DNA from 3 places in the Nocardioides okcheonensis genome. Region 2 is predicted to be linked to each of the others. Evidence: predicted binding sites of a transcription regulator. Region 2 holds the regulator's gene; each other region holds the start of a gene.
What was found. The regulator LexA, encoded in region 2, represses DNA repair genes until DNA is damaged. The targets are predictions, from matches to a motif close to TCGAACANNTGTTCGA.
Positions count from the first base shown of each region.

Region 1 (9,574 bases), 200 kb from region 2:
GTACGCCGCCTGCGCGAGGCCGGCGTCGTCGTGGTCGTCGGCACCTGCCCCGACCTCGGCACGATCCGCCCGATCCCGCCGCCGCTCAAGCAGGTGGCGCGCGAGTGGTCGCGCCGGCTCGCCGCCGCCCAGACCATCACCGTCGTCGAGAACGGCGGCCGCTCGGTCTCGCTCGGCGACATCCTGGGTCCGGAGTTCGACGCCGCGCCCGCGGTGCTGTTCGGCCCGGACCGGTTCCACCCGTCCGCCGACGGCTACCGCCAGCTCGCGTCGGTGCTCGTCCCGTCCTGCCTCGCCGCGCTCGACCTGCTGCCCGACGACGAGGCGCTGCCCGAGCCGCTGCGCCGCGAGGGCATCCTGCCGGTCGCGGCCGCCGCGGTCCGCGCCGCGCGCACCCCCGGCACGGAGGTCGACGGCACCGAGGTCGGCGGCAACCAGCGCGGCCTGCGCGGGCGCTGGGTCGAGCTGCGCCACCGTCGGCGCCGCCCCTCCACCGACGCCGAGTCGCCCGAGGAGCACGAGGACCACGAGGTCGGCCTGTCGGTCGAGGACGAGACCGCCTGACCCTCGCCGGCGGGTTCGGGCCCTCCCGCGAGCGGTGTCCCACCCACGTTCTGCGCGCCGGAAACGTGGCTGGCGCACCGCCGGGGTCGTACGCGCGCAGCCTCCCGCCCGCGAGCGGTGTCCCACCCACCTTCTCAGCGCCGGGACTGTGGGTGGCGCACCGCCAGGCGCGGTTCCCGGGCTCGTACGCCCGCGGACCGGGCACGAACGACGGACGGCCCGCCCGAGCAGTGCTCGGGCGGGCCGCCGTCTCGGGACCAGATGTGGTCGGTCGCTGCGGTCAGTCGCCGCGCAGGATCGCGAGGATGCGCAGCAGGTTGGTGTAGATCCAGACCAGGCTGACGGTCAGGCCGAAGGCCGCCCGCCACGACTCGCGCTCCGGGAGGCCGGCGGCGACGCCGTTCTCCACGAAGTCGAAGTCGAGGATCAGCATGAAGACGCCGAGCGCCAGGCCGACGAACGACATCACCAGGCCGAGGGCACCGAAGCCGAACAGGCCGGTCTGGATGCCGAAGAAGCTCAGCACCAGCGACAGCAGGCCGAGGCCCACCATGCCGAGGACGCCCGCCATCACGAACGTGCGGAACTTCGCGCCGACCTTGATGTCGAAGAACTTGTAGGCCGCGAGCGTGCCGGCGAAGGCCGCGAAGGTGCCGAGGACGGCCTGGGTGATGATGCCGTCACCGAAGCTGGCGTCGAAGAACTTGCTGATCGCGCCGAGCGCGACGCCCTCGAAGAGGGCGAACGCCATCACCAGCGCCGGGCTGATCACGCGCTTGAACGAGTTCACGAGTGAGAGCAGGAACGCCGCGCCGGAGCCGACGATCATCAGCGTCGTCGCGGTGCCGAGAGCGGCGTCGTCGGTGACGGTCCGACCGAAGGAGTCGGTGGTGTAGACGTCGCCGATGACGTACCAGGTGGCGAATGCGGCGGCGAAGACGAGCGCGATCGAGATCGCGGTCTTCTGCACGACCGAGTCGATCGTCATCCGGCGCTGGTCGACCTGGCCGGGGGTCTCGCCGTAGCCGGGGTAGGCAGCGCCCCCGCCGGCGTAGGTCTGGTTGCCGAAGGCGTTGGAGGAGCGGTTGAACTCCTCCGAACGGGCGAACACGGGGTTGTTGCTTCTCATGGTCTCTCCTTGGAGGCCTCCTCCGGAGTCTCCGGAGGTCGCGACGCCGTCGTGGTGACGGCGCCTGTCATGTCATCCCACTCTAGCCGGGATGACACAGGGTCAAACGTGCGCCGCGGGGGCACTGTTCCCGTCACAGGAACTTCTCAGGAACGCCGGTCCTCAGCGACGCCGCTCGCAGTGCCGGGCGTCCTCGGCCCGGCACCGGTCGGTGCCGCCACCGCCGCGGGCGACGTCGTCGCCGGGGCCGCCGAGCAGCACGTCGTCGGCGTACGACCCGACCAGCACGTCGTCGCCGCCGCGGCCCCGTGCGGTGTAGGGCGCTCCCCCGCCCACCCGGTCGTCGCCCGGCGTCCCGAGGTAGGTCCAGCGGCCGCGGTTGTGGGGCATCACGACCCGCTCGACGTCGGCGACGACCGACCGCACCGGGTCGCGGTGGCCGAAGCGCACCGCGAACCGCTCGCGGGCGTGGTCGAGGACCCCACGGGTGAGCGGGCCGGTGTCGAGCACCGCCAGCAGCACCTCGTCACGTCCGGGGCCACCGGTGAGGGCGTGCCGCCCGCGGCCGAGGTAGACCTCGAGCCGGTCGCGGCCGGGACCGCCGTCGAGGGTCGAGGGGCCGCCCTCCTTGCGCAGTCCGTCGATGCCGGGGCCGCCGAGGAGGACGTCGGTGCCGCCGGTGGAGTCGAGGTAGTCGTCGCCCTCTCCCCCGATGAAGACGTCGTCGGCGTCCTCGCCGCGCGCGGGGGCGTACTCGTCCCAGTCGTTGACGACGAAGTCGTCGCCGCCACGGCCCTCGATCCGGTCGCCGCCACCCTTGCCGATCAGCTGGTCCGGGCCCTCCGTGCCGAGCAGGGTGTCGCCGTGCGTCGACCCGAGGACCTCGACGACCGCACCGCTGGTGGGGACCGGCTGGGCCAGCACCACCGTGTCGGCGCCGTCACCGGTCGCGGTGCCGGCCACGAGGTCGACGACGACGCCGGCTGGCGACGGCGAGAAGTCGATCGTGTCGGGGCTGCCGTAGCCGTCGCTGCGCAGCACCGTGTTGACACCGACGTCGACCAGGTCGTCGCCGGGTCCCGGGACGACGGTGTCGCCCTGCGGCTCGGGCTCGCTCTCGAAGAGCGGCACCCGGCCGTTGGTGCCGCCGAAGAGGCGGTCGTCGCCCTCGCCGCCGGTCAGCACGTCGGCACCCGCGTCGCCGCAGACGACGTCGTCGCCCGCTCCTGCGTCGACCTCGTCGTTGCCGCCGAGCGCCGCGATGACGTCGTCTCCGGGCGTCCCGGTGAGCACGTCGTCGTCAGCGGTGCCGACGATGGTCGCGGTGAGCCCGTCGCACGTGGCGGCGGCGCGTGTGCTCCCCGCGTGCGCCGCGGTCGCCGACGCCAGCACCAGCGTGCCCGCCGCGAGCAGGCGCGTGATGGTCGTGCGTCCGGTCATGGTTCCCCCTCGGCTGCCGAGAGTAGGCCGCGCGGGCCGGGCACGCGAGGGGCACGAGCCGCTCCCGCTCTTCCCGGCCGCCGCGTCCGCGTGGGTGCCGCGGAGCATCGCCCCGCGCCGATCAGGACGCGAGGGTGAAGAGGCTGGCGAGCCGCCGCTCGGCCGGTGAGTAGTCGATCCCGCCCGACGGACCTCCGGGCAGGGGTGGGGCCGTCGACCTGGCGAGGCGGAGGTGCTCCGAGACGGTGCCGACCTCGTGGAGCCCGCTGTCCGGCGGCTCGATGACCCACGAGGTCCACCCGGGCGACTCCTTGAGGTAGTTGCAGCGCTCGCACAGGCCCTGGCCGTTGGCGGCGGTGGTCGAGCCTCCGCGCGCGACGGGGACGACGTGGTCGTGGTGGCGGATGGCGGCGTTGCAGCCGGAGGTGCGGCAGGTGCCGCCGTCGCGGAGGTCGAGGAGCTCGGCCAGCGCGCCGTCGAAGTGTCGGGCGGTCGACTCCATCGCGACGAGCGCGCGGTCGGCCGGGCTGGCGAAGAGTCGGCGCAGCGCGGCCTTCGCGGCGGAGCTGGCGCGACGCACGAGGTCGGTGCAGAGCGCGGCGGGCAGGAAGCCCTCGCCCTGGACGAGCCCGGGCTCGGTGCCGTCGCCGAGGAGGGACTCGACGCCGATGACGAGGTTGACGCGCACCGGCGCGACGTCGGTGACGGGGTCGCGCCCGGTGACGCGGGCGACGAGGGTGTCGGCGCGGACCTGTCCGTCGGTCCGGTCGTCGCCGTGCGACCGGGCGCTCGCGGCGGCGGCGTCGAGGGCCGCGCGGACCGCGGCGAGGTCCTCGAGGGGCAGCGTGGCGACCAGCCGTCCGGTGCCGTCGTCGAGGCGCTGGGTGGTGACGCGGCGGTCGGCCCGGGCGCGGCGGTGGCGGCGGGCCTCCGCCTCGGCCGCGACGGTCAGGCAGGAGCGGCGTACGGCTTGGCGCAGCCGGACGTCACCCAGCCCGGCGAGCCGGGGCGCCAGGTCGTCGTCGACCCGACGGCGCTGGTCGGGGTCGAGGTGGGCGACCTCGCGGGCGATCGCGAACGCGCGGTCCTCGGTCAGCTCGCCGCGCGCGAGGGCGGCGAGCGCCAGCGGGAGGTCGTCACGCAGGCGACGCGAGAGCAGGACGCGCTGCTCGCCCTGGTGCGGGCTGGCGAGCGTCGCCCGCGCGACCTCGGCGCCGACGGACATCGCCCGCGGAGGCGTGCGTCGGCCGGTGGCCGGCACGTCGTCGGTGTCGGCGAGGTCTGCGAAGGTGGCGGCGAGGAGGACCTGGGCCCCCGCGGCGGCGGACTTGATCCGCTCGAGGGCCTCGATGCCGTCGAGCAGGTCGACCGGGCCGCCGGTCACGGTCAGGTCGCCGAGGAGGTCGGCAAGGGCGTGGAGCTCCTCCGCCGGCCAGTCCGAGCGATGCGCCATCCCCCCACCTCCTTGATCGATCACTAGTTCTATTGTGACACTGGCCACCGACATCGCCCATCGAGAGATCGTCACGATCCACCGGACGTGCCTGGTGCGGCGCGGCGACTCGCACGGGTAGACATGGGGTCGGAACGCCTGGCCAGAAGCAGGGAGCGATGTCGATGGGACCACTGAGCCAGCAGGCGCCCGGCGCGCGTGTCTATGTCGACATGGTGGGCGACCTGTTCCACGCCGGCCACGTCGACCTCCTCCGGGCCGCGCGCGCCCACGGCGACCACCTGGTCGTGGGCGTGCTCTCCGACGAGACCGCAGCGTCCTACAAGCGGCGACCCGTGATGACCCTCGCCGAGCGGGTCGCCGTCATCGAGTCCTGCAGGTACGTCGACGAGGTGGTCGCCGGCGCGCCCGACCGGCTGACCGAGGAGTTCCTCGCCGCGCACCGGATCGCGACGGTCGTCCACGGCGACGACCTGTCGCTCGAGGGGGCGAGGCAGGTCTACGGACCCGCCGTCGCCGCCGGCACCTTCGTGACCGTGCCACGCACCAGCGCCCTGTCGACGACCGAGGTCATCCGGCGGGTGCGCGAGCGGGGCGACCTGTGGCCCCGATGACGCGACGCCTGGCCCGGCGGATCGAGCACGACTTCGACCCGCACGACGTCGAGACGGTCACCCGCGTCGTGGCACGTGCGGCGACGTCCGAGCGGGTGCAGGCCGCGATCGTGCTCGCCGCCGCCGGCGACGCGCGCGAAGCTGCCCGGCAGGCCGCGCTGGCCGGGACCGACTGGCGCGACGTCCTCGTCAACGCAGGGCTCGCGGATGGCGACTGGGCCTCAGCCCTGGACCACCACCTGGGGCGGTAGGCCCCAGGCTCCGCCCGCGGACCCACGACCCCAGCACCGCGAGGCCCGCGAGCGGGACCAGCACCGCGGCGGTGGCGACACCCTGCACCGAGGTGAGGACCAACAGCACCAGGGTCACCAGCGCCAGGGGCAGGACCGCCAGCACGGCGGACACGACCAGCACCAGGACGCCCCGCGGACGAGGCCGCCTCGGCTCGAGGACGAACCCGGCAGCGAGCGCGGCGACGGCGGCGCCGAGGCACCACAGGCGCCAGGCCCGGCGCCACCTGTCCGGGTCCTCCAGCGTGCCGCACGGGGCGATCTGGCAGGCACCGCCGGTGACCAGCTCCGGCTGCAGCGGCGCCCAGGCGCTGGCGGCGACCATGACGGCGAACCCCGCCACGCCCAGCACCCACCAACCCCCCGGCCTCATGGCACCCATCCTGCCCGGTCGGGTCGGACGCGCCACCCGTGCGGCTGTCGACCTGGGTGCCCCGGCTGGGGTTCGAACCCAGACTGCGCGGTTTTTAAGACCGCTTCCTCTACCGGTTGGGATACCGGGGCGCGAGCCGTGGGACGGCTCAGAGGTAGGTCTTGCGAGCGTAGACGGCGTGGGCGCCGGCCGCGCGGTCGAGGAACAGCAGGCCGTCGCAGTGGTCGATCTCGTGCTGCAGGGCGCGGGCCTCGAAGGCGTCCGCCTCGAGCTCGACCTCCTCGCCGGTGCCGGGCAGCTGGCCGCGCACGACGATGCGGCTGGGCCGCTTCACGTCGCCGGTGAAGTCGGGGACCGACATGCAGCCCTCGCGGGCCTTCTCGTTGCGGCTGCACGAGACGACCTCGGCGTTGCACAGCACGAACGTGCCGTGGTGCTCGCGGGTCTTGGGGTGCTCGGAGACGTCGACGCAGAAGACCTTCACGCCCTCCCCCACCTGCGGCGCGGCGAGGCCGACGCAGCCGGGCGAGACGCGCATCGTGGCGACCAGGTCGGCGGCGAGGCGCACCACCTCCGGCGAGGTCGGGTCGACGGTCGCACCGGCGGTCGACAGCACGGCGGCAGGGGCGCGTACGACCTCGCGCAGCGCACCGGTCACGCCGAGGTCGGCCTCGGTCCACGCCAGGACCGTGGGGTTCACGCTCACCGGGCTCAGAGCTCGTCGGTGTCGGCCGGGCGCAGCGAGACGCCGACGCCGAGGTCCGACGCCGCGGCCGCGAGGTCGCGCTCGACCGCGTCGACGTCGGCCGACGCCGGCAGGTCGACCTCGGCGACGAGGAGGTAGAGGTCGCCGGAGAGTCGGGTGGTGAGGTCGGTGATGTTGCCGCCGACGCCGGCGACCACGCCGACCACGGAGGACACGATGCCGGGGCGGTCGCCGCCGTGCACCGACAGCACCCACGACGACCCGGCGCCGGCGACCGCCGGCCCGGCCGGCACCTCGCGGACCGAGACGGTGAGGCTGCCGTCGGCCGCGAGCGGGGCGAGGGCGGCCTCGATCTCGGCGTCGGCGACCTCGCCGGCGCAGACCAGCATCATCGCGAAGTGGCCGCGCAGCAGCGTCATCGTGGAGTCCTCGAGGTTGAGGCCCAGTCCTGCGAGCCGACCCGTGGTCTCGGCGATGATGCCGGGGCGGTCGTGGCCGAGGACGGTGATGGCGTGGGAGGTCACGGCGTCACCTTCTCAGACGCCGGGACGGGTCAGCGCGCGAGCCCGCTCGAGGACCGCGTCCGTCATGTCCGCGGTGAGCCGCCCGGTGTAGGTGTTGTGCGGTGACGGGTGGTAGCAGCCGAGCAGGGTGACGTCGCCGAGGCGGACCTCCTCGCCGTGCCCGAACCGCGGTCGTCGCGCCGGGGCGGGCGCGCCCGCGGCGACCAGCGAGCGGACCGCGCCGTTCCAGCCGAACGCGCCGAGCGCCACCACCGCGCGCACCGACGGGAGCAGCGCGAGCTCGGCCGCGATCCACGGCGCGCAGGTGTCGCGCTCGACCACGGTGGGCTTGTTGTCGGGCGGCGCGCACCGGACCGTGGCGACCATCCGCGCGCCCAGCAGCCGCTGGCCGTCGCCTGCGTGCTCGCTGCCGGGCTGGGTCGCCCACCCGGTGCGGTGCAGGCTGGCGAAGATCCAGTCGGCGCTCGGGTCGCCGGTGAAGATCCGCCCGGTGCGGTTGCCGCCGTTGGCGGCGGGCGCGAGCCCGACGACGAGCAATGACGGGTCGGGGTCGCCCCAGCCGGGGATCGGACGGCCCCAGTAGGGCTGGTCGGCGAACGACGCGCGCTTGTCGCGGGCCACGTCCTCGCGCCACTGCACCAGCCGCGGGCAGGCCGCGCAGACGCTGACCCGCGCCTCGAGCCCGGCCAGGTCGGCGTCCGCGGCGAGGCGGCGTACGTCGTCGGCGTCGCGCGCGACCGGCGTGGCCGCGGTCGCCGGGTCGTCCGGCCACCCCGTCCCCGGCGTCACGGGGCTGTCGAACGCCCCGCCCACCACCGGGTGCGGCAGGAGCGTCACGACTCACCGCCCGATCGCGGCCGCGATGCCGTGCAGGATGTCGGCCTCGGAGACCAGGTGGACCGGCACCGGCACGCGACGGAGGACGCGGTCCCAGATCAGCGCCCCGGCGTCGATCACGTCGGCGCGCCCGGGGTGCATGTAGGGCAGCGCCCGGCGCTCCTCGACGCTCAGCGCGATCAGGTCGGCGACGAACCGGGAGGTGTCGGCGTTGGAGAGCTCTGCGCCGTCGAAGGCCTCGCGGTCGTAGGCCGGCAGGTCCAGCACGCCGCAGGCGAGGGTCTTGATCGTGCCCGAGGTGCCGATGACGGTGCGCGCCCGGTCGAGCGGGACGCCCGAGGTGTCGAGCGTGCGGTCGATGTCGGCGACGCAGGCGGCGACCTCGTCGGCGGTGGGCGGATCGCCGTGCAGGTGCCGCTCGTGCAGCCGCACCGAACCGATGTCCATCGACACCGCCTGCCGCTCCCCGGCCTCGCCGAGCACCAGCTCGGTGGAGCCTCCGCCGATGTCGACCACCAGCACCGGCTCCTCGGGCGCCGCGGCCCGCCCGGCGATCGCGCCGGCGAAGACCAGGGCGGCCTCCTCCGGACCCGACAGCACCTCGGGCTCGACCCCGAGCCGGCGGCGTACGCCCTGGGCGAAGACCGCGGCGTTGCTCGCGTCGCGGGTGGCGGAGGTGGCGCAGAAGCGGAGCCGCCCGGCCGCCACCCCGTGCTCGGCGACCACGGCGGCGAACTCGTCGATCGCGGCGAACGTGCGCGCCAGCGCCTCGTCGGCCAGCTCGCCGGTGCGGTCGACACCCTGCCCGAGGCGCACCACGCGCGAGTCGCGCAGCACGACGTCGACGCCGCCGTCGGTCCGGACCCGGCCCACGAGGACCTTGATCGAGTTGGTGCCGCAGTCGATCGCGGCGACGAGCCCGGGCTCGCTCACGACGCCCCGTCGGCCCCGTCGGCCCCGACGCTCACGCACGGCCCCGACGCCCACCAGTCGCCGAGGGCGTCGAGGACCTCGTCGCCGAGCGGGTTGACGCCGCGCCCCATGGCCAGCGACTGGCCGGCGAGCACGTGGAGGCACTTGACCCGGTCGGGCATCCCGCCGGCGGTGATGCCCTCGATCTCGGGGACGTCGAGCCCGGCGCGCTCGCCGACCTCGGCACGCGCCTCGAGGTAGCGCTCGTGGGCGGCCCGGTAGGCGGCGGCGAGCTCCTCGTCGGTGCCGAGGCGCTCCTGCATCTGCTTCATCACGCCCGACCCCTCGAGGGTGCCGATGCGCGAGGCCGCGCGCGGGCAGGTCAGGTAGAAGGTGGTCGGGAACGGCGTGCCGTTGGGCAGCCGCGGCTCGGTGGTCACCACGTCCGGGTTGCCGCACGGGCAGCGGTGCCCGATCGAGTCGATGCCGCTCGGACGCCGACCGAGCTGGGCCTGGACGACGCGCTCGTCCGCCTCGTCGATGCGGGGGTTGTCGCGGTGGACCACCCCCGGCTCGTGCGGGGGGACCTTCTTGTGGCTCACTGCTTCGTACCGTCGATCACGTCTGCGGGCTGCTCCTCGGGCGGGGGTGGGTTGCCGGCGAGCTCCATCGACTCCCACGCGGCGGTCCACCATGCCTTGGGCACGGTCTTGATCACGTCGTCGGGGTCGT
Region 1 covers NZ_CP087710.1:1,796,294-1,805,867, forward strand. The annotation lists gene LN652_RS08725 (SGNH/GDSL hydrolase family protein) at 1-564, shown strand, start outside; gene LN652_RS08730 (Bax inhibitor-1/YccA family protein) at 845-1,693, opposite strand; gene LN652_RS08735 (calcium-binding protein) at 1,856-3,133, opposite strand; gene LN652_RS08740 (HNH endonuclease signature motif containing protein) at 3,255-4,586, opposite strand; gene LN652_RS08745 (adenylyltransferase/cytidyltransferase family protein) at 4,745-5,200, shown strand; gene LN652_RS08750 (hypothetical protein) at 5,197-5,451, shown strand; gene LN652_RS08755 (hypothetical protein) at 5,390-5,863, opposite strand; tRNA gene LN652_RS08760 (tRNA-Leu) at 5,921-5,994, opposite strand; gene LN652_RS08765 (peptide deformylase) at 6,012-6,569, opposite strand; gene LN652_RS08770 (glycine cleavage system protein R) at 6,575-7,093, opposite strand; gene LN652_RS08775 (uracil-DNA glycosylase) at 7,106-7,930, opposite strand; gene LN652_RS08780 (Ppx/GppA phosphatase family protein) at 7,934-8,863, opposite strand; gene LN652_RS08785 (DUF501 domain-containing protein) at 8,860-9,384, opposite strand; gene LN652_RS08790 (FtsB family cell division protein) at 9,441-9,574, opposite strand, start outside.
Region 1: the regulator LexA is predicted to act here: its motif matches at 4,603-4,618, upstream of LN652_RS08740 (HNH endonuclease signature motif containing protein).

Region 2 (9,574 bases):
GCCGGCATCATCGGCATCATCCTGACCGGCCTGTTCATCATCGTCGTCTACCGCCTGGTCGGCTTCGCCGCGACCATCGCGCTCGCGTCGTACGCCCTGCTCGCCTACGCGATGCTCGTCGGGCTCGGGTCGACGCTGACGCTGCCGGGACTCGCCGGCTTCGTGCTCGCGATCGGCATGGCGATCGACGCCAACGTGCTCGTCTTCGAGAGAGCCAGGGAGGAGTACGTCGCGTACCCCTCCGCCGGCCTTCGGCGAGCGCTCGCGGTCGGCTTCAACAAGGCGTGGAGCGCGATCATCGACTCCAACGTCACCACCCTGCTGGCCGCCGGCCTGCTGTTCTTCCTCGGCTCCGGCCCGATCAAGGGCTTCGGCGTGACGCTGACCATCGGTGTCGTCGCGTCGATGATCTCGGCGCTGATCGTCGCCCGCGTGCTGTGCGACCTCGCCGTCGCCAACCGACCGGTGTCCCGCCACCCGGCGGTCAGCGGCCTCGGCAACGTCGGCCGGGTCCGGACCTGGCTGGACCGCAAAAACCCCGACATCATGAAGCGCCGCAAGACCTGGGTCGGCGTCTCGGCCGCGGCCCTCGTGCTCGCCATCGCCGGCATCGCGACGCAGGGTCTCCAGCTCGGCGTCGAGTTCACCGGCGGACGCCAGCTCGACTACTCGGTCAGCAAGGACATCTCGGTCGACCAGGCCCGCGAGGCCGTGACCGCCGCCGGCTTCTCCGAGGCCGTGGTGCAGACCGCCGACACCGGCTTCACCGTCCGCACGGGCAACATCTCCAACGACGAGGAGCAGGCCATCGAGGCCGAGCTCGCCAAGGTCGGCGGCGCGGTCGACAAGATCGACGACCAGACGATCGGGTCCTCGCTGGGCCGGGAGCTGCGCAACAACGCGCTCATCGCCTTCGGCGTCGCGTTCCTCGCCCAGCTGCTCTACCTCGCGATCCGGTTCAAGTGGACCTTCGGCGTCGCCGCGGTGCTCGCGATGGCCCACGACGTGATCCTCGTGGTCGGCCTCTTCGCGTGGCTGCAGAAGCCCATCGACGGCATCTTCCTCGCCGCCGCGATGACGATCGTCGGTCTGTCGGTCAACGACACGGTCGTCGTCTTCGACCGCATCCGTGAGCGGTGGTGGGGATCGAAGCCGGAGGAGAACTTCACCGACGTCGCCAACAAGGCGTGCGTGGAGACCGTGCCCCGCACGGTCAACACCGGCCTCGGCGCGATGTTCATCCTCGCCGCGCTCGCCGTCCTCGGCGGCGACTCGCTGCAGGACTTCGCGATCGCGCTGCTCGTCGGCCTGATCGTCGGCACCTACTCCTCGGTCTTCCTCGCCACGCCGCTGCTGACGTACTTCCAGGAGAAGGCCCCGATGAGCCGGGTGAAGAAGGAGAAGGTCGCCCGCGCGCCGGAGGACTCGGGCGCGGTCGTCTGACCTCGCACCCGCACGCCACGACGAAGCCCCCGCCCCGGCGGGGGCTTCGTCGCGTCCGGACCTTGCGGCGTCGGCGTACGCTCGTCGCATGCTGTGGTTCCTCGTCATCGTCGTCCTGGGCGTCGTCGCGTGGCGCTACCGGGTGAAGCTCCTCGCCAAGGTGCTCGGCCAGCCCGAGCGCCGCATCGAGCGCCAGATCGGCCGCAAGAAGCAGCCCTGACGCGCAGCGCTGTGGATGGCGTACGCCGCACTGTCGGGGCCGCCCCGTAGGGTTCTCTGGTGCCCGAGACCGTCACCACCGCCAGCCCCGTCACCGAGGTCCTGGCGAAGGCCGTGACCGCGCTCGGGGGCCAGCAGCGCGACGGCCAGGTCGAGATGGCCCGCGAGGTCGCCGACGCGATGCAGGAGGGCCGCCACCTCCTCGTCCAGGCCGGCACCGGCACCGGCAAGTCGCTGGGCTACCTCGTGCCGGCGATGCTCCACGACAAGCGCGTCGTCGTCGCCACCGCGACCCTCGCCCTCCAGCACCAGCTCGTCGAGCGCGACCTGCCGCGCCTGGTCGAGGCGGTCAAGGGCCAGCCGGGGCTTGACACGTCGTACGCCGTGCTCAAGGGCCGTTCCAACTACGCCTGCCTCCACCGCGTCCGCGCCGGCGTGCCGGACGACCAGGGCACCCTCGTCGACGTGCCGCTCGGCGCGATGGCCGAGAAGGTCCTCGAGCTGCGGGCGTGGGCGGAGGAGGAGGCCGAGGGCGGCGGCAGCGGCGAGCGCGACAACGCCCCGCGCCACACCGATCGCGAGTGGCGCCAGGTGTCGGTCAACCACCGCGAGTGCCTCGGCGCCACCAAGTGCCCGTTCGGCGCGGAGTGCTTCGCCGAGCTGGCCAAGGAGAAGGCCCAGCGCAGCCACCTCGTCGTCACGAACCACTCGCTCCTCGCGATCGACGCGATCGAGGACGTGCCGATGATCCCCGACTACGACACGGTCGTGATCGACGAGGCCCACGAGCTGGTCGCGCGCGTCACCCAGGCCGCCACCGACGAGCTCGGCGCCAACGACGTCGAGCGGGCCGCGCGCCGCGCGAGCCGGTGGGCCGACGACGCCGGCGGCGACCCGGCCGGAGACCTCGAGGACGCCGGCGCCCAGCTCGCCGAGGCGTTCGCGGCACTGCCCGCCGGTCGCATCGACACGGTCCCGCCGCAGCTCGCCGACGCGCTGGTCGCGGTCCGCGACGCCGCCCGCGCGACGCTGTCGGCGTTCCCGCGCGAGTCGGGCGGCGAGGGCGAGGGCGACGCCGGCCGCACCCAGGCCAAGGGCATGGTGCAGGAGGTGTTCGTCAACGCCGAGCGGATGGCGGCCGGCTCCGACCGCGACGTGCTGTGGCTCGGCGAGGCCCGTGACCGGTTCCCCGCGCGGCTCCACGTCGCGCCGCTGCAGGTGTGGGGCCCGATGCGCGACAAGCTGCTCACCGACAAGACCGTCGTCTTCGCCAGCGCGACCCTCATGCTCGGCGGCGAGTTCGGCGCGGTCGCGACGTCGCTCGGCCTCAAGCCCACCGAGCGGGTCGGCCACCAGATCGCCACCACCGACGCCGACGACGCGCTGCCGTGGAAGGGCATCGACGTCGGCTCGCCGTTCGACTACGGCCAGCAGTCCATCCTCTACGTCGCGCGCCACCTGCCCCAGCCCGGCCGCGACGGCCTCGGCCCGGCCCAGCTCGACGAGATCTGCGACCTCGTCGACGCGCTCGACGGCCGCACGCTCGGGCTGTTCTCCTCCCGCCGGGCCGCGGAGGCCGCCGCCGAGGTCGTACGCCAGCGGCTCCCGCACCTCACCACCCTCGCGCAGGGCGACGCCCAGCTCCCCGAGCTCGCCAAGCAGTTCGTCGAGGACCCGCACACCTGCCTGTTCGGCACGCTCTCGCTGTGGCAGGGCCTCGACGTCCCGGGCGACACCTGCCAGCTGGTGATCATCGACCGGATCCCGTTCCCGCGGCCCGACGATCCGCTCATGTCGGCGCGCGCGAAGGCCGCCGACGACCGGGGCGGCAACGGCTTCATGGAGGTCTCGGCGACCCACGCCGCGCTCCTGATGGCCCAGGGCGCGGGCCGGCTGATCCGCACCACCACCGACCGCGGCATCGTCGCGGTGCTCGACCCGCGCCTCGAGACCGCGCGCTACGGCCGCTTCCTCAAGGCGTCGCTGCCGCCGATGTGGTCGACCACCGACCCGGCGCTCGTGCGCCAGGCGCTCAAGCGGCTCGGTCAGCCGACGAGCACGTAGACCGCCATCGCGACGGTCGGCCGGGAGACGCCCTCAGGCCGGGACCTCGTAGCCGAACAGCTGGTAGTCGCGGCGGTACATCGTGCCCACCAGCTCCTTGAGCTCGTCGGAGGCGTTGCGGTCCTGCCCGCGGGGCGCGGTCTGGTTCTTCGGCGCGGTCGGGACGGCCGGCGCCCCGATCCGCTCGCACACCTCGGCGAAGTCGCGGTCGAAGGTCTCGAGCCGGCCGACGAAGTCGACCCGGTTGAGGTCGATCATCCGGCTCTGCAGGGTGAGGTGCTGGTCGGTGCCGGGGACGGCGGAGAGGTCCTGCGCCGCGGTCCAGCGGGCGAACTCCTCGACCGTCTGCATCCGCGCGTGGGTCTCGTCGTCGAAGGCGTAGTAGTTGTGGTCCACCACCTTGTCGCGCCACGCGGAGACGAACCGGTCGAGCGGGTCGCGGACGAACGCGAAGGTGAAGTAGTCGGCGAACGACCCCAGCGGGTAGCGCACCCGCATCGCGTGGTCGACGTCCATCGTGACGCCGTAGGCCTCGCAGTGGTGGCGGATGGTGCGGGTCGCGACCTTGGCCACGCGGTACCAGACGAACCGGTGGCTGTGGCTCACGGTGAGGTTGTACGCCAGGGGGCTGAGCCAGCCCGACGCCTCGCCCGCCGCCGCGAGCCGGGACACCTCGGCCTCCGCCGCGGGCGTCAGCCGACGCCGGTTGCCCGGCCGGGTGCGGAAGACCTCGGGCGACGGCGCCCCGCCTGCGTGCTCGGACATCGCCGCGAGGCTACACGCCCCCTGGCCCGAAGCCTCGCTGGTCGAGGAGGTCGCGCAGCGACCGTCACGAGACCCCCGACCACCGGTGGTCGAGGAACGACGAAGTCGTGTCACGAGACCCCTCGGCGCGACTGGGTCTCGTGACAGGCGCCAGGGCGCCTTCCTCGACCAGCGGTGGCGCCCTCAGTCGAAGGGGATCCGGCCGCGCAGGCTCTCCGGGTCGTCGAGCGGCGCGTCCTTGGTCGACGCGCGCAACTCCCGTTGGTCGAGGAGGTCGCGCAGCGACCGTCACGAGACCCCCGGACCACCGGTGGTCGAGGAACGACGAAGTCGTGTCACGAGACCCGTCGGCGCGTCTGGGTCTCGTGACAGGCGCCAGGGCGCCTTCCTCGACCAGCGGTGGCGCCCTCAGTCGAAGGGGATCCGGCCGCGCAGCGTCTCCGGGTCGTCGAGCGGCGCGTCGCTGGTCGACGCGCGCAACTCCCGTTGGTCGAGGAGGTCGCGCAGCGACCGTCACGAGACCCCCGACCACCGGTGGTCGAGGAACGACGAAGTCGTGTCACGAGACCCGTCGGCGCGTCTGGGTCTCGTGACAGGCGCCAGGGCGCCTTCCTCGACCAGCGGTGGCGCCCTCAGCCGAAGGGGATCCGGCCCCGCAGGCTCTCCGGGTCGTCGAGCGGCGCGTCCTTGGTCTCGGCGATCACCTCGCGCGCCTGGTCGGTGCTGTCCCAGACGTTCCAGAGCAGCACGCCGCGCACGGAGCCGGCCTTCAGGTAGTACACGACGCCGGTGCCGAGCTCGCCGTCCTTCCAGTCCTCGACCATGTCGAGGTCGGAGCGGGTCTCGCCGACGGCCTCGTAGCCGGCGTCGAAGAGGTCGGACCAGAAGATCGGGGTGTAGGTGTAGGTCTCGTCGGCGCCGGCCATCACCTTGCCGGCGTGCTCGCCGGACTTCTCGGCCTGGTCGACGTGCTCGACGCGGCGGCGCCCGAGCAGGGCGTCGGGGTACGACGCCACGTCGCCCGCGGCGTACACGTCCTCGACGCTCGTGCGCAGGCGCTCGTCGACGACGACGCCGTTGTCGACCTCGAGCCCGGCGGCCTCGGCGAGCCCGGTGCGGGGCTGGACGCCGACCCCGATGACGGCCGCGTCGGCGACCACGTCGGTCCCGTCGTCGAGCCGGATCCGGACGCCGTCGCCGGTCTCCTCGCCGGTGCTGACCGAGCCGTGCACGATCGTGACGCCGTGCTCGGCGAAGTCCTTGGTGAGGCTCGCGGCGAGCGCGCGCGGGAACATCTGCTCCTGCACGTCCTCGAGGTCGAGCACGAGCGTCACCGCGACGTCGTTCTGCACGAGCGCGGCGGCGATCTCGGAGCCGATGTAGCCGCCGCCGACGACCACGACGTGGCTGCCGGACGTGGCGAGCCCACGGAGCCGCTCGTAGTCGGCGGACGTGCGGTAGTAGACGACCCGCGGGCCGGCCTCGAGGCCGAGGGTGCGCGGCTCGGCGCCGGTGGCCAGCAGCAGCTTGCCGTAGCCGACCGACGTGCCGTCGGCGAGGCGTACGGCGTGGGCAGCGGGGTCGATCTCGGTGACGGTCGTGTCGAGCACGAGGTCGACGGCGTCGTCGTCGTCGAGGTCACCGGCGAGCGACTGCCCCTCGAGCGACTCGTCGTCCTTGAGCCAGAGGTCCTTCGACAGCGCGGGGCGGTAGACCGGGTCGTGCGGCTCCGAGCCGAGCACGGCGACCGTGCCCGAGGAGTCCTGCGAGCGGATCCCCTTCACGGCGCTGGTGGCGGCGACGCCCCCACCGACGATGACGTAGTCGTAGGACTCCTGGACGTTGCTCATGCGCGCTCCCGACGGTTGGCTGTCCGGCCATCGTGTCCGCTCGACCCCGGACATTCAACGCGCCCTCCGCCCCGTGGGGTGGAGGGCGCGTCGACGCACGCAGGGCAGGGCGGTCAGACCCGGCGGAGCACCGCGGTGACGACGCCGAGGATCGTGGCGTTGTCGCCGGGGATCGGGTCGTAGGCGGTGTTGTGGGGGAGCAGCCAGACGTGGCCGTCCTTGCGCTGGAAGGTCTTGACGGTCGCCTCGCCCTCGATCATCGCGGCGACGATCTGGCCGTTGGTGGCGGTCTGCTCCTGGCGGATGACGACGTAGTCGCCGTTGCAGATGGCGGCGTCGACCATCGAGTCACCGGAGACCTCGAGCAGGAAGAGGGTGCCGTCGCCGACGAGCTGCTTGGGCAGCGGGAAGACGTCGGTGACGTCCTGCTCGGCGAGGATCGGGCCGCCGGCGGCGATGCGGCCCACGAGCGGGATGTTGACCGCGGACGGCGAGACGTCGCCGATGCCGGTCTCGTCGACGCCCGAGTCGTCGGCGCTGGAGATCGAGCGGCGCGCGGCCATCACCTCGGGCAGGAACACCTCGAGGGCGCGCGGACGGTTGGGGTCGCGCTTGAGGAAGCCCTTGCCCTCCAGCACCCGGAGCTGGTGGGCGACGCTGGAGGAGGAGGTGAGGCCGACCGCCTGACCGATCTCACGCATCGAGGGCGGGTATCCCTTGGTCTCGATGGAGTCCTTGATGGTGGCCAGGACGCGCTGCTGGCGCGGGGTCAGCCCGGTGGCGTCCGGTGGGCCGTCGGGCATCTCGATGACGTTCTTGTCGTCCTGCTTGGCCATCTGGCTCAGTCCTCCCGGCGTGGTGGCCCGCTCCGTCCGCCCGGAGCAGGTGGTGCCACCGTAGACCTCCCGGCACCCGTGGATCAAACACCTGTTCGAAGCAGCGTGTCGCTAGCGTCGCGTCCATGACGAGCGGCGGGCCGACGAGCTGTGTGGTGACGGGTGGGGCGCGTGGGATCGGACGCGGCATCGCCGCACTGCTGGTCGCGCGCGGGCACCGGGTGGTGGTGAGCGACGTCGACGCGGAGGCCGTCGCCGCGACGGCCGGGGAGATCGGCGCGGTCGCCGGGCTCGCCCACGACGTACGCGACCCTGACGCGCACCGGGTCGTCGCGGCCGAGGCGGCGCGGCACGCACCGCTCACCGCCTGGTTCAACAACGCGGGCGTCGGCGACGACGGCACGCTGGCCGCGCTCACCGACGAGCAGGTGCGCCGGCTCGTCGAGGTCAACCTGCTCGGCACGATGTGGGGGACGCGGGCGGCGCTGGCCGCACTCGGACCGCGGGGCGGCGACGTCGTCAACGTCGCGTCACTGGCCGGGCTGACGCCGGCGCCGGGCTACAGCGTGTACGCCGCGACCAAGGCCGGCGTGGTGTCGCTGAGCTCCTCGGTCAACGCCGAGGCGCCGCGAGGCGTGCGGGTCCACGCGCTGTGCCCGGACGGTGCCGACACCGCCATGCTGGCGGCACAGGACCCCGCCGGGGTGGGCGCGCAGCTGGTCCACTCGGGCGGGCCGATCCTCACCGTCGAGCAGGTCGCCGAGGCCGCGGTCGCGCTGCTCGGCTCGCGCCGCGTCGTGCGTACGCTGCCGGGCTGGCGCGGAGGAGTGGCGCGCGGCGCCGCACTGGCACCGGGGGTGTCGCAGCACGTCGTCGGGCTGTTCGCCGCGCAGGGACGCCGGGCGATGCGGCGACGCTGAGCGTCGCTCCGTCGCAACCCACGGACGGCCCCCCGGCCCCTCCGGGCCGGACGGCCGTCCCTCCAGGTGCCCGGTGCGCGACCGGGCGTGGTCGTCCTTGTCAGGGCAGGCGCACCTGCCCGTGCTGCATCTTCCACAGGAAGTACTTCTCGAAGCCGAGCTTCATCAGGTGCGCCTGCGGGCCCGGGATCAGCACCCCGTGCTTGCGCGGCGGCAGCATCTTGTCGGCCAGGATCACGACGCCGTTGTTGCCCGCGTCCATCACGCAGACGGCCGGGATGTCGCCGAACGCCTTGTGCTCCTGCGGCTCCTCGCCGCGGACCTGGGCCGCGATGTTGAGCGCCGCGACGTGGGCCTGCTGCTCGGTCGGGAAGCCGGTCTTGGGGATGCCGACCGGGGTCGGGGTCTGCCACGGCACCTCGACCGCGGCGGCGACGCCGACGGCGTACACGTCGTCGAACGCCTCGCTCTGGTAGGTGTCCCGGACCTTCACGAAGCCGTTGGCGTCGGCGAGCTCGCCGGCCTTCTGGACGACGTCCTGGCCGGAGAACGGCGGGATGATCATCGCGTAGCCGAAGTCGATCGCCCGGCCGTCGGCGAGCACCAGGCGGCCGTCGTCGACGTGGTCCATCGCGGTGTCCAGGACCGCCTCGATGCCCTCCTTCCTGAGGAACATGCCGAGCAGGGACTCGCCGTGGGGCAGGCCGCCGATGCCGAAGTGGCCGAGGAACGGCTCGGCGCTGACGTAGGTGAGCTTCACCTTGTCCTTCAGCCCGGCCTTCCTGAGCTGGTAGGAGGTGTTGAAGAGGAACTCGTAGGCCGCGCCGAAGCAGCCGGCGCCCTGGGTGGCGCCGATGACCACGTCGCCCGGGTCCTCCTTGAACCGTGTCCAGCCCTCGCCCGCGTGGATCGCGTCCTCCATCGTGGTGATGGTGTGGGCGTTGCCGTCCGGGCCGAGGCCGAGGATCACCTCGAAGCGGTTGCGGTAGCCGGTGGCGATGACGAGGTAGTCGTAGTCCTGCGGGCCGGCGGTGGTCTGCACCCGCCTCGCGACCGGGTCGATCTCGGTCGCCTCGGCGTGCACGAAGTCGACGCCGTGCTCCTCGAACGTGGGGCCGACCTTGAAGGTGATGTCGGCGCGCGAGCGCTTGCCGAACGGCACCCAGATCAGGGAGGGCGTGAAGAGGAACTCGTCGGAGGACGACACGACGGTGACGTCGACGTCCCCCTCGAGCTCGTGCTTGACGGTGATCGCGGCGCTGAGCCCGCCGAAGTTGCCTCCGAGGACCAGGACCTTCTTCCGGGACATGGGGGTGTCTCCTTCCGGTGTCGCCCTGCTCCCGATGCTTCTCCTCCCGGCCCCGTCGTGGCAGGTGCGTTGGTCCCCTCCGAGCGGGTCGAACGTCGTCGAACATCTGTTCGGCGAAGTGCTTGACGCGTTCGAACAGGTGCTCTACCGTCGTACACGTGTTCGATC
Region 2 covers NZ_CP087710.1:1,999,562-2,009,135, reverse strand. The annotation lists gene secD (protein translocase subunit SecD) at 1-1,443, shown strand, start outside; gene LN652_RS21890 (hypothetical protein) at 1,532-1,663, shown strand; gene LN652_RS09700 (ATP-dependent DNA helicase) at 1,720-3,726, shown strand; gene LN652_RS09695 (sulfotransferase family 2 domain-containing protein) at 3,760-4,491, opposite strand; gene LN652_RS09690 (NAD(P)/FAD-dependent oxidoreductase) at 5,124-6,341, opposite strand; gene lexA (transcriptional repressor LexA) at 6,455-7,177, opposite strand; gene LN652_RS09680 (SDR family NAD(P)-dependent oxidoreductase) at 7,333-8,097, shown strand; gene LN652_RS09675 (NAD(P)/FAD-dependent oxidoreductase) at 8,198-9,406, opposite strand.

Region 3 (9,574 bases), 1.8 Mb from region 2:
ACGCCTCGAAGACGTGACCGGAGGCATCCCACGGCTGCGCGGCGAACCGGGCCGGATCGGTCACGCCGGAGCGCCATCCGTGGTGGAAGTAGAGCGAGGCTCCGTGGTCGATGACCCAGAGATCGCCGTTCCAGAGCAGCAGGTTGGGGTTGCGCCACGACCGGTCGACGTTGGCGGTGAAGGCGTCGAGCCAGAGCACGCGTGCGCCCTCGTCCTCGGCCGCCGTCACCTGGCCGTCGACGCCGAACGAGCCCGGCAGGAAGTCGATCCCGAGGTTGGGGCCGACGCTCGCGTTGAGCAGGTCCTGCACCTCCTCGTCGGCCTCGTAGCGGGCGATCTCGGGGTCGAGGTCCAGCACGACCAGACGCGGCGTGCGCAGCCCGAGGCGGGTGGCCAGCCCGCTCACCACGACCTCGGCGACGAGGACCCGGGCCCCCTGGCCGGCGCCGCGGAACTTGCAGACGTAGGTCCCGAGGTCGTCGGCCTCGACGACGCCGGGCAGGCTGCCGCCCTCGCGCAGCGGCGTGACGTACCGGGTGACGGTGACGCCGGGCAGTCCGGCGCTCATTGGACGGGAGCCTCCTGCGCGAGGCGCTGCTGCTCGGCCGCGACGTCGAAGTCGGCGGCCGGCCACTGCAGGTCCAGGCCGCGCAGGGTGTCGAGCAGGAGCTGCCCGACGGCGAGGTTGCGGAACCACTTCTTGTCCGACGGCACGACGTGCCACGGCGCGACCTGGGTGCTGGTGCGCTCAAGGACGGTCTCGTAGGCGGCACGGTAGGCCGGCCAGTGGGCGCGCTCGTCGAGGTCGCCGGGGTTGTACTTCCAGTGCTTCGCCGGGTTGGCCAGCCGCTCGGCCAGCCGCTCGCGCTGCTCGTCGGCGCTGATGTGCAGCATGCACTTGACGATCGAGACCCCCTCGCCGGCCAGGCGCGCCTCGAAGTCGTTGATCGCGCCGTAGCGGCGCTCGATCTCGTCGGGCTCGGCGAGGCCGCGCACCCGGGCGATCAGCACGTCCTCGTAGTGGGAGCGGTCGAAGACCCCGATGAAGCCGGCCGACGGCAGTCCCCGCTCGATGCGCCACAGGAAGTCGTGGGCCCGCTCCTCCTCCGTCGGCGCCTTGAACGAGGTGATCCGCACGCCCTGCGGGTCGACGAGGCCGATCGTGTGGCGCAGCACCCCGCCCTTGCCGCTGGTGTCCATCCCCTTCAGGACGAGCAGCACCCGGCGCTCGGCGCCGACGGTGCGTTGGGCCCACAGCCGCTCCTGGAGGTCGGCGAGCTCCTCGCCCATCGCGAGCAGCGCGGCCCTGCCGTCGCTCTTGGAGCCGTCGAAGCCCGGGGCGGCGTCGGTGTCGATCGTGGTGAGGTCGACGGGGCCGGCGGGCAGCCGCAGGGCGTCGGCGATGGCGGACGTCGTCATGGGCCCATCATGGCCCACGCCCGCGGCGCGTCAGTGCGCCAGTCCGTGCCCGACGACCGGCGGCAGCACCGACCAGGGGAAGTCGATCCACCGCTCGGTGCGACGCCACGCGTAGTCGGGCTTGATCACCGACTGCGGCTTCTCGTAGATCACCGCCGTGCGCGCCTCGGCGACGTGGCCGGCGCAGAACTCCTGGACCAGCTCGAGGGTGCGGCCGGTGTCGGCGACGTCGTCGGCGACCAGGACCTTCAGGCCCGACAGGTCGACCGCCGCCGGGGTGGGCGGGAGCATGATCGGGACGTCGAGGCGCTGGTCGACACCGGTGTAGAACTCGACGTTGACGACCGAGATGTTCTTGACCCCGAGCGCGTAGCCCAGGCCCATCCCGAGCGCCAGGCCGCCGCGCGCGATCGCCAGCACCATGTCGGGGGCGAAGCCCGAGTCGGCGACCTCCTGGGCGAGCTCGCGGGTGGCGGTGCCGAACAGGTCATAGGTGAGGACCTCGCGCTCGTTGCTCACGCCGACCATCCCACCAGAGCCGGGTCCCGGCGTGGAAGGGGGTGGTCAGTCCTCGGTCAGTCCTCGGGCAGCGCGACGTCGTCGAGGTCCTCGTCGGCACCGAGGTCGGCGAGCGCCTCGCGGACCACGGCGAAGGCCAGGCCCGGCGCGTAGCCCTTGCGGGCCAGCAGCCCGGCGAGCCGACGGGTGGCGACCTGCGGCTCGAGACCGCGCATCGAGCGGAGCTTCTTGTCGACCAGCGCCCGCGCCGCCGCCCGCTGGTCGTCGTCGTCGATCTGCCCGAGGGCCTCGGCGGCGTCGTCGTCGGTGACGCCCTTGCGGCGCAGCTCCTGCTTCAGCGCACGCGGCGCCAGCCCGCGGCTGCGGTGCCGGCTCTCCACCCACTGGCGGGCGAAGGCCGCGTCGTCGATCAGCCCGACCTCGGTGAACCGGTCGAGCAGCGCGGACGCCAGCTCGTCGGGCACGCCGCGCTTGGCGAGCTTGTCGGCGAGCTCCTGGCGCGTGCGGGCCTGACCGGTCAGCGTGTCGAGGAGGATCTTGCGCGCGACCGCCTCGGGGTCGGCCTCGACCTCGGCGGCCGCCGCCTCCGCGCGAGCGACCCGGGCCGCCTCGCGCTCCTCCCAGGTGCGGGTGCGGCCGCGGCCTCCCGACCGGCGGCCACCGCTGCGGGAGCCCGCCGGACGCCGGGCGGGACGGGCGGGCTCGTCCGGCGTGGGTGGGGTCTCCCCCACCCACGCCTGCACGCCCAGCCCGACGTCACCGACCCAGTCGGGCGCCGGACGCTGCTCAGAAGTCATCGACCCCGATGGGCTCGTCGCTCAGGCCGTCGGCGGGCGCGTCGACGACCGGCGTGACGCCGAGCTTCTCCAGGATCAGCTTCTCGATCTCGTTGGCCAGGTCGGGGTTGTCGCGCAGGAAGTTGCGCGAGTTCTCCTTGCCCTGGCCGAGCTGGTCGCCCTCGTAGGTGTACCAGGCGCCGGCCTTGCGGATCAGGCCCGCCTCCACGCCCACGTCGATCAGGCCGCCCTCGCGGCTGATGCCCTTGCCGTACATGATGTCGAACTCGGCCTGCTTGAACGGCGGCGCGACCTTGTTCTTGACGACCTTGACGCGGGTGCGGTTGCCGACCATGTCGGTGCCGTCCTTGAGCGTCTCGATGCGACGCACGTCGAGGCGCACCGAGGAGTAGAACTTCAGCGCCCGACCACCGGTCGTGGTCTCCGGCGAGCCGAACATCACGCCGATCTTCTCGCGCAGCTGGTTGATGAAGATCGCGGTGGTGCCGGCGTTGTTGAGCGCACCGGTCATCTTCCGCAGCGCCTGGCTCATCAGGCGGGCCTGGAGGCCGACGTGGCTGTCGCCCATCTCGCCCTCGATCTCGGCGCGCGGCACGAGCGCGGCGACCGAGTCGATGACGATCAGCGACAGGGCGCCCGAGCGGATCAGCATGTCGGCGATCTCGAGCGCCTGCTCACCGGAGTCGGGCTGGGAGACGAGCAGCGCGTCGGTGTCGACGCCGAGGGCCTTCGCGTACTCCGGGTCGAGCGCGTGCTCGGCGTCGATGAAGGCGACGATGCCGCCGGCCGCCTGGGCGCTCGCCACCGCGTGGAGCGCGACCGTCGTCTTTCCGGAGGACTCCGGGCCGTAGATCTCCACGACGCGGCCGCGCGGGAGACCGCCGAGCCCGAGGGCCACGTCGAGGGCGATCGACCCCGTGGGGATCACCTCGAGCGGGGCACGCGTCTCGTCGCCCAGTCGCATGACCGAGCCCTTGCCGAACTGCTTCTCCACCTGGGCGAGGGCGGCATCGAGGGCCTTCTCGCGGTCTGCACCAGCCATTGCTGTGTCCCGTTCTCTCGAGTGAGTGATGTGTAGGTACGTCTGCGACGCTAGGGCGAGCCACCGACAGCCCCTGATCAGGACCGTCACACGCTGTGGACAACCTCGCCCCTCGTCGTACCTGTGGACGCACAGTAGCCCGAACAGGTGTTCGACGGCAGGTGCCGGCCCGGCGTGTCGCCGGGGAATCGCGGCTCAGCCGTGGCGGCCGGTCACGGCACCGGCGACGACGACGGCCAGCGCGAGCAGCGCCGCGAAGAGCGCGAGAGCGGCGTAGCCCAGCGACCCCACGATCACGCCGGCCAGCGCCCCACCGCCCGCGGCGGTGAGCGCCATCGCCATGTCGGAGGTGCCCTGCACGTCGGTGCGGGCCTCGACCGGCGTGCGGTCGGCGACCACGGTGGAGGCAGCGACCGTGGCGGCCGACCAGCCCAGCCCGAGCAGGAACAGGCCGGTGAAGATCTGCCACGACGACCCCTCGGGCGACGAGCCGCACAGCGCCAGCGACACCAGCAGCACCGCTCCCCCGGCGACCAGGACGGCGCTGCGACCGAACCGGTCGGCCGCCCACCCCATCACCGGCGCGAACGCGAACATCCCGAGCACGTGGACGGAGATGACGAAGCCGATCACCTCGAGGTGTGCGCCGCCGTGCTCCATGTGCAGCGGGGTCATGATCATCACGGTCACCATCGCCGCGTGGGCGCACGCCATGGCCACGACCGCCGCGCCGACCGCCGGCACGTCGCGCACGACCGCGGCGGAGCGGGTCCACGACCGGCCGCCGGGGCCGTCGGCCACCTCGGCGCTGACGCCCGCGACCTGCTGGGCGACCAGCAGCGGGTCGGGCCGCAGCCGCCACGCGACCCACGCCGCCGCCACCACCAGCACCACGGACCCGATCGCGAAGCCACCGGTGAGCGCGGGGATCCCGAGCGAGCGCGCGACGCTGCCGCCCGCGCCGGTGAGGTTCGGCCCCGCGACGGCGCCGATGGTGGTGGCCCACACCACGACCGAGAGCGCCCGGGCGCGGTGGGCCTCGGTGGCGAGGTCGGTGGCGGCGTAGCGCGAGCCGTTGTTGACCGCCGTGGTGGCGCCGAGCAGGAGCGCGCCGAGCAGCAGCACCGCCATGGAGTCGACGACGCCCGCGACGACCGCGAGCACGGCGCCAGCGGCCCCGACCAGGTAGCCGGTGACCAGGCCCACCCGTCGACCGCGCCGACGCATCAGCCGGGCCAGCGCGTAGGCCGCACCGGCGGTGCCGAGGACCTGGAAGGTCTGGGCGAGACCGGCCTGGGTCTCGCTCCCGGAGATGTCCCGGGCGAGGAGCGAGGCCGTGGCCACGCCGATGGTGACGCCCACGGCGCCGATCGCCTGGGAGACGACGAGGGTGCGGACCGTGCGGCGCTGGAGGGCGGCGAGGTCGACCTGCTCGACCGTGCCGGTCACCGCTCGCTCGCGGGCAGCTCGAGCTGGCGGCGCACGGCTGCCCAGACCTCCTTGGGCGACATCCCGGCGTCGATCGCCTCCCGCGTGGTGCGGCCGTCGAGGTCGCGCAGGACGGTCAGCTCCGCCCAGCTGCGCGAGTAGTCGCGGCCCAGGGCGTCGTCTAGCCGCGCCCAGAACTCGGTGTGCCTCATGGGGACACGGTCCCACGCACGGCCGACAGCTCGAGCCACGACTCCGACCTCTTCCCCTCCAGACCGGACCGGACCTCGACGTCGGTCCACCCGGCGTCCGCGACGACCTGCCCCAGTGCCTCGGCGCGCCAGTACGTGAAGTGGCGGCGGCTGGTGATCGACCCGTGGGTGGACCACCCGTCGCCGTCGCCCTCCTTGACCGCGACGAGGAGCGCGCCACCGGCACGCGTCACCGAGGCCAGGCGGGCGAGCACGGCGTGGAGGTCCGCGCGCGCCACGTGCAGGAGCGAGGCGTTGGCCCACACGGCGTCGTACGCGCCGTCGGGTGACGTCAGGTCGTCGACGAGCGGGTCGAGGAGGTCGGCCTCGTGGCCCTGCTCCCGGAGCAGCGCGACGAAGGCGGGCGTGACGTCGGTGCGCCGGACCCGCAGCCCGAGCTCCTCCATCGCCAGCGCGTCACGGCCCCCGCCGGAGCCGATCTCGAGCACGCGTGCCCCCGGCCCCACCCGGGCGGCGAGGTTCTCGATCCGGGCGCGCACCGAGGCGGTCATCGTCGCGGTGCTGGCGACGTAGGCCGCGGCGTCGCGGTCGTAGGAGCGGACGGTCTCGTTCACGCGCGGTCCTCCTGCGCACCCACGTCGTGCAGGTGGTGGACCACGTCGTGGAGGTGGTAGCTGCCCAGCGAGGCGACGGTGAACTCGTCGCCGTTGGACCGCGTGCCGCGCCGGCTCGCCGCGTCCGCGTCGACACCGGCGTAGAGCCCGGCGACCGCACCGGCCGCCCCGATCAGGTCGCCGGCGACCTCCCCGGGGTCCTGCGAGCCGTAGGCGCTCTCGACGGCGGTGACGTCCTGGTCCCAGTTGTCGAACGTCGGTCCGTCCTGCTCCAGCATGAGTCGCACCCGCTCGGCGAAGAGCAGGTGCACGTCACGCACGTGGCACGCGTACTCCAGCGGCGACCACACACCCGGAGCCGGTCGCTCGCGCACGTCGGCGCGCGCCAGGACCTCCGACCAGGTCATCGCCGTGTCGTGGAGCAGCCCGGGCAGGTCGGCGAGGCCCTGGGAGGACGGGTCGAAGCCGCAGTCGGGGCACGGGCGCTCGAGGACCCAGGTCCAGTCCTTGGTGTCGGGTGTGATGTCGGGGGTGCTGCTCACGCCTGCATCCAACCAGCCCCCGCGCCGGGGACAATGGGTGGAATGGACATCCGCCGCGCAGTTCCCGCCGACCTGCCCGCCGTCGCCGCCATCTACGGACGCGAGGCGCGCGAGGGGCACGCCACCTTCGACCACGAGCCGCGACCGACGGAGTTCTGGGAGGAGAAGCTCGCCGCCGACGACCACTTCCTCGTCGCGGAGACGACGGCGAGGTGGTCGGCTGGGTCTCCGCCGCGCCCTACCGGCCCAAGCCGGCCTACGTCCACACGCGCGAGAGCACCGTCTACGTCGCGCCCGGCCACCAGGGACTCGGCGTCGGCAGGCAGATGTACGACGCCCTGCTGGCGCTGCTGCGCGCGGACGGGGTGCACGCCGTCGTGGCCGGCGTCGCCCTGCCCAACCCGGCGAGCCAGCGCCTGCACGAGGCGTGCGGCTTCGAGGAGGTCGGGGTGATGCGGCAGGTGGGCCGCAAGTTCGACCGGTGGATCGACCTGGCGTGGTACTCCCTGGTGCTCGCCTGAGCTCCGGTCAGGCCAGCCCGAGCTCGCGGGTCGACACCTCGCGCATCTCGACCTTGCGGACCTTGCCGGTGACGGTCATCGGGAACTCCTCGACCACCATGACGTAGCGCGGGATCTTGTAGTGCGCCAGCTTGCCGGTCGCGAACGCACGCACGGCCTCGGCGTCGAGCGGGGTGGAGCCCGACCGCATCCGCAGCCACGCACACAGCTCCTCGCCGTACTTCTGGTCCGGGACGCCGACCACCTGCACGTCCTCGATGTCGGGGTGCGTGTAGAGGAACTCCTCGATCTCGCGCGGGTAGACGTTCTCGCCGCCGCGGATCACCATGTCCTTGATCCGCCCGGTGATCCGGACGTAGCCGCTCTCGTCCATCACGCCGAGGTCGCCGGTGTGCATCCAGCCGTCGGCGTCGATGGCCTCGCGGGTCTTCTCCTCCTCGTCCCAGTAGCCGAGCATCACCGAGTAGCCGCGGGTGCAGAACTCGCCGGCCTCGCCGCGCGGCAGCGTCTCGCCGGTCAGCGGGTCCACGACCTTGACCTCGAGGTGCGGGCAGACCCGGCCCACCGTGCCCACCTTGCGCTCGAGCGAGTCGTCGCGGCGGGTCTGCATCGAGACGGGCGACGTCTCGGTCATGCCGTAGGCGATCGTCATCTCGTCGATGCCGGCGGCGATGAGCTTCTTCATCATCTCCTCGGGGCACGGCGAGCCGGCCATGATCCCGGTGCGCACCGACGACAGGTCGTAGGTCTCGACGTCGGGGAGCGCCCACTCGGCGATGAACATCGTCGGCACGCCGTAGAGCGAGGTGCACGACTCGTCGGCCGTCGCCCGCAGCGTCAGCGCGGGGTCGAAGCCGGGCGCCGGGATGACCATCGTGGCGCCGTGGGTGGAGCAGGCCAGGTTGCCCATCACCATCCCGAAGCAGTGGTAGAACGGCACCGGGATGCAGACCCGGTCGGCCTCGGTGTAGCCGCACACCTCGCCGACGAGGTAGCCGTTGTTGAGGATGTTGCGGTGGCTGAGGGTCGCGCCCTTGGGGAACCCCGTCGTGCCGGACGTGTACTGGATGTTGATCGGGTCGTTCGGGTCGAGCGACGCCGCTCGCTGCGCCAGGTCGTCGGCCGTCACGCGACGGCCGTCGGCCAGCAGTCCCGCCCAGCTCTCCTCGTCGTCGAGGTGCACCACGCGCTCGAGCGCGCGCGTGTCGACCCGCGTCTCCTCGATCATCGCGCGGTAGTCGCTGGTCTTGAAGGACGTCGCGGCCACCAGCAGCCGCATGCCGGACTGGTTGGCGACGTAGGCGAACTCGTGGGTGCGGTAGGCCGGGTTGACGTTGACGAGGATCGCGCCGATCCGGGCGGTGGCGAACTGCACGAGCGTCCACTCCGCGCTGTTGGGTCCCCAGATGCCGACGCGGTCGCCCTGCTGGATCCCGGCGCCCATCAGGCCGCGCGCGAGCTCGTCGACGTCACGGTCCAGCTCGGCCCAGGTCCAGCGCCGGCCGCTGGCGCACTCGACCAGCGCCTCGCGGTCGGCGTGGGTCGCGACGGTGCGCGACAGGTTCGCCCCGATGGTCTCCTCGAGCAGGGCCGGCGTGGTCTCTCCCCGGGCGTACGACGTCACGTCTGCATCCATGCCCGGAAACCTACGTGCGCCCCCGGACGCGCCGCCAGTGGGGCGCGGCTCACCGCCGCGCCAGCAGGAGGCGGGTCAGCCTGCCCAGCCCGTGCTCGTAGGCCCCTGCGCCCAGGTTGGTGCCGATGAGGAAGACGAGCGCGTCGGACGAGGAGATGGAGTCGGTCACGACGGTGGCTCCGAACGCGCCGGCGTAGTAGGGCACCTCCTTGACGACCTCCGACGCCACGTAGCCCCCGGAGGACGCCAGCCGCAGCGCCCGCGGACCGCACGACCGCGCCAGGGCCAGGTCGTGCGCGGCCTTCGACAGCACGTTGGTGCTCGTCCCCGTACGGCCCAGCAGCGCATGGTTCTCGCGCAGGTTGGTCCTGAGCCCGAGGGCCCACACCCCGTAGCTGATCCCCAGCGCGGCCAGCAGGACTCCGTGGTCCAGGCCGTCGAGGACCCCGGAGGTCGCGAGCAGGATGCCGGCCGCGGTGGCCAGCGCCTCGAGCGCGTAGGTCGACACCCCGGTGGCCAGGAGGGACAGGATCCAGGCCGCGGCGTGCCCGCCACGCGTCGTGGGCGGCCCCGTGCTCCGGGGCGTCGCCGGGTCCGGCACCCTCGGGCGAGATCCTGCAGCCATGGCACCCCACCCCCTCCCTCCCGCCGCCCCGCGAGGGCGGCCGCAGGCGTGAAGCCGCCAAGGACGCTACGCCTGTGTCGCCGCTGCCGATACCACCACCTGGGGGGGTGCGGGCCGTGAGGCCGCTCGGCCTCAGGTCAGCAGCAGCGTGTCGAGCCGCCGGCGGACGACGAGCAGCCCGATCACGCCCATCACCGCGAGGTAGACGACCGACACCGC
Region 3 covers NZ_CP087710.1:173,845-183,418, reverse strand. The annotation lists gene LN652_RS00830 (HipA family kinase) at 1-568, opposite strand, end outside; gene LN652_RS00825 (PPK2 family polyphosphate kinase) at 565-1,419, opposite strand; gene LN652_RS00820 (phosphoribosyltransferase) at 1,450-1,938, opposite strand; gene LN652_RS00815 (regulatory protein RecX) at 1,995-2,735, opposite strand; gene recA (recombinase RecA) at 2,725-3,777, opposite strand; gene LN652_RS00805 (MFS transporter) at 3,973-5,226, opposite strand; gene LN652_RS00800 (DUF3046 domain-containing protein) at 5,223-5,417, opposite strand; gene LN652_RS00795 (class I SAM-dependent methyltransferase) at 5,414-6,031, opposite strand; gene LN652_RS00790 (DinB family protein) at 6,028-6,573, opposite strand; gene LN652_RS00785 (GNAT family N-acetyltransferase) at 6,786-7,094, shown strand; gene LN652_RS00780 (AMP-binding protein) at 7,102-8,730, opposite strand; gene LN652_RS00775 (hypothetical protein) at 8,780-9,355, opposite strand; gene LN652_RS00770 (ABC transporter permease) at 9,488-9,574, opposite strand, start outside.
Region 3: the regulator LexA is predicted to act here: its motif matches at 3,917-3,932, upstream of recA (recombinase RecA).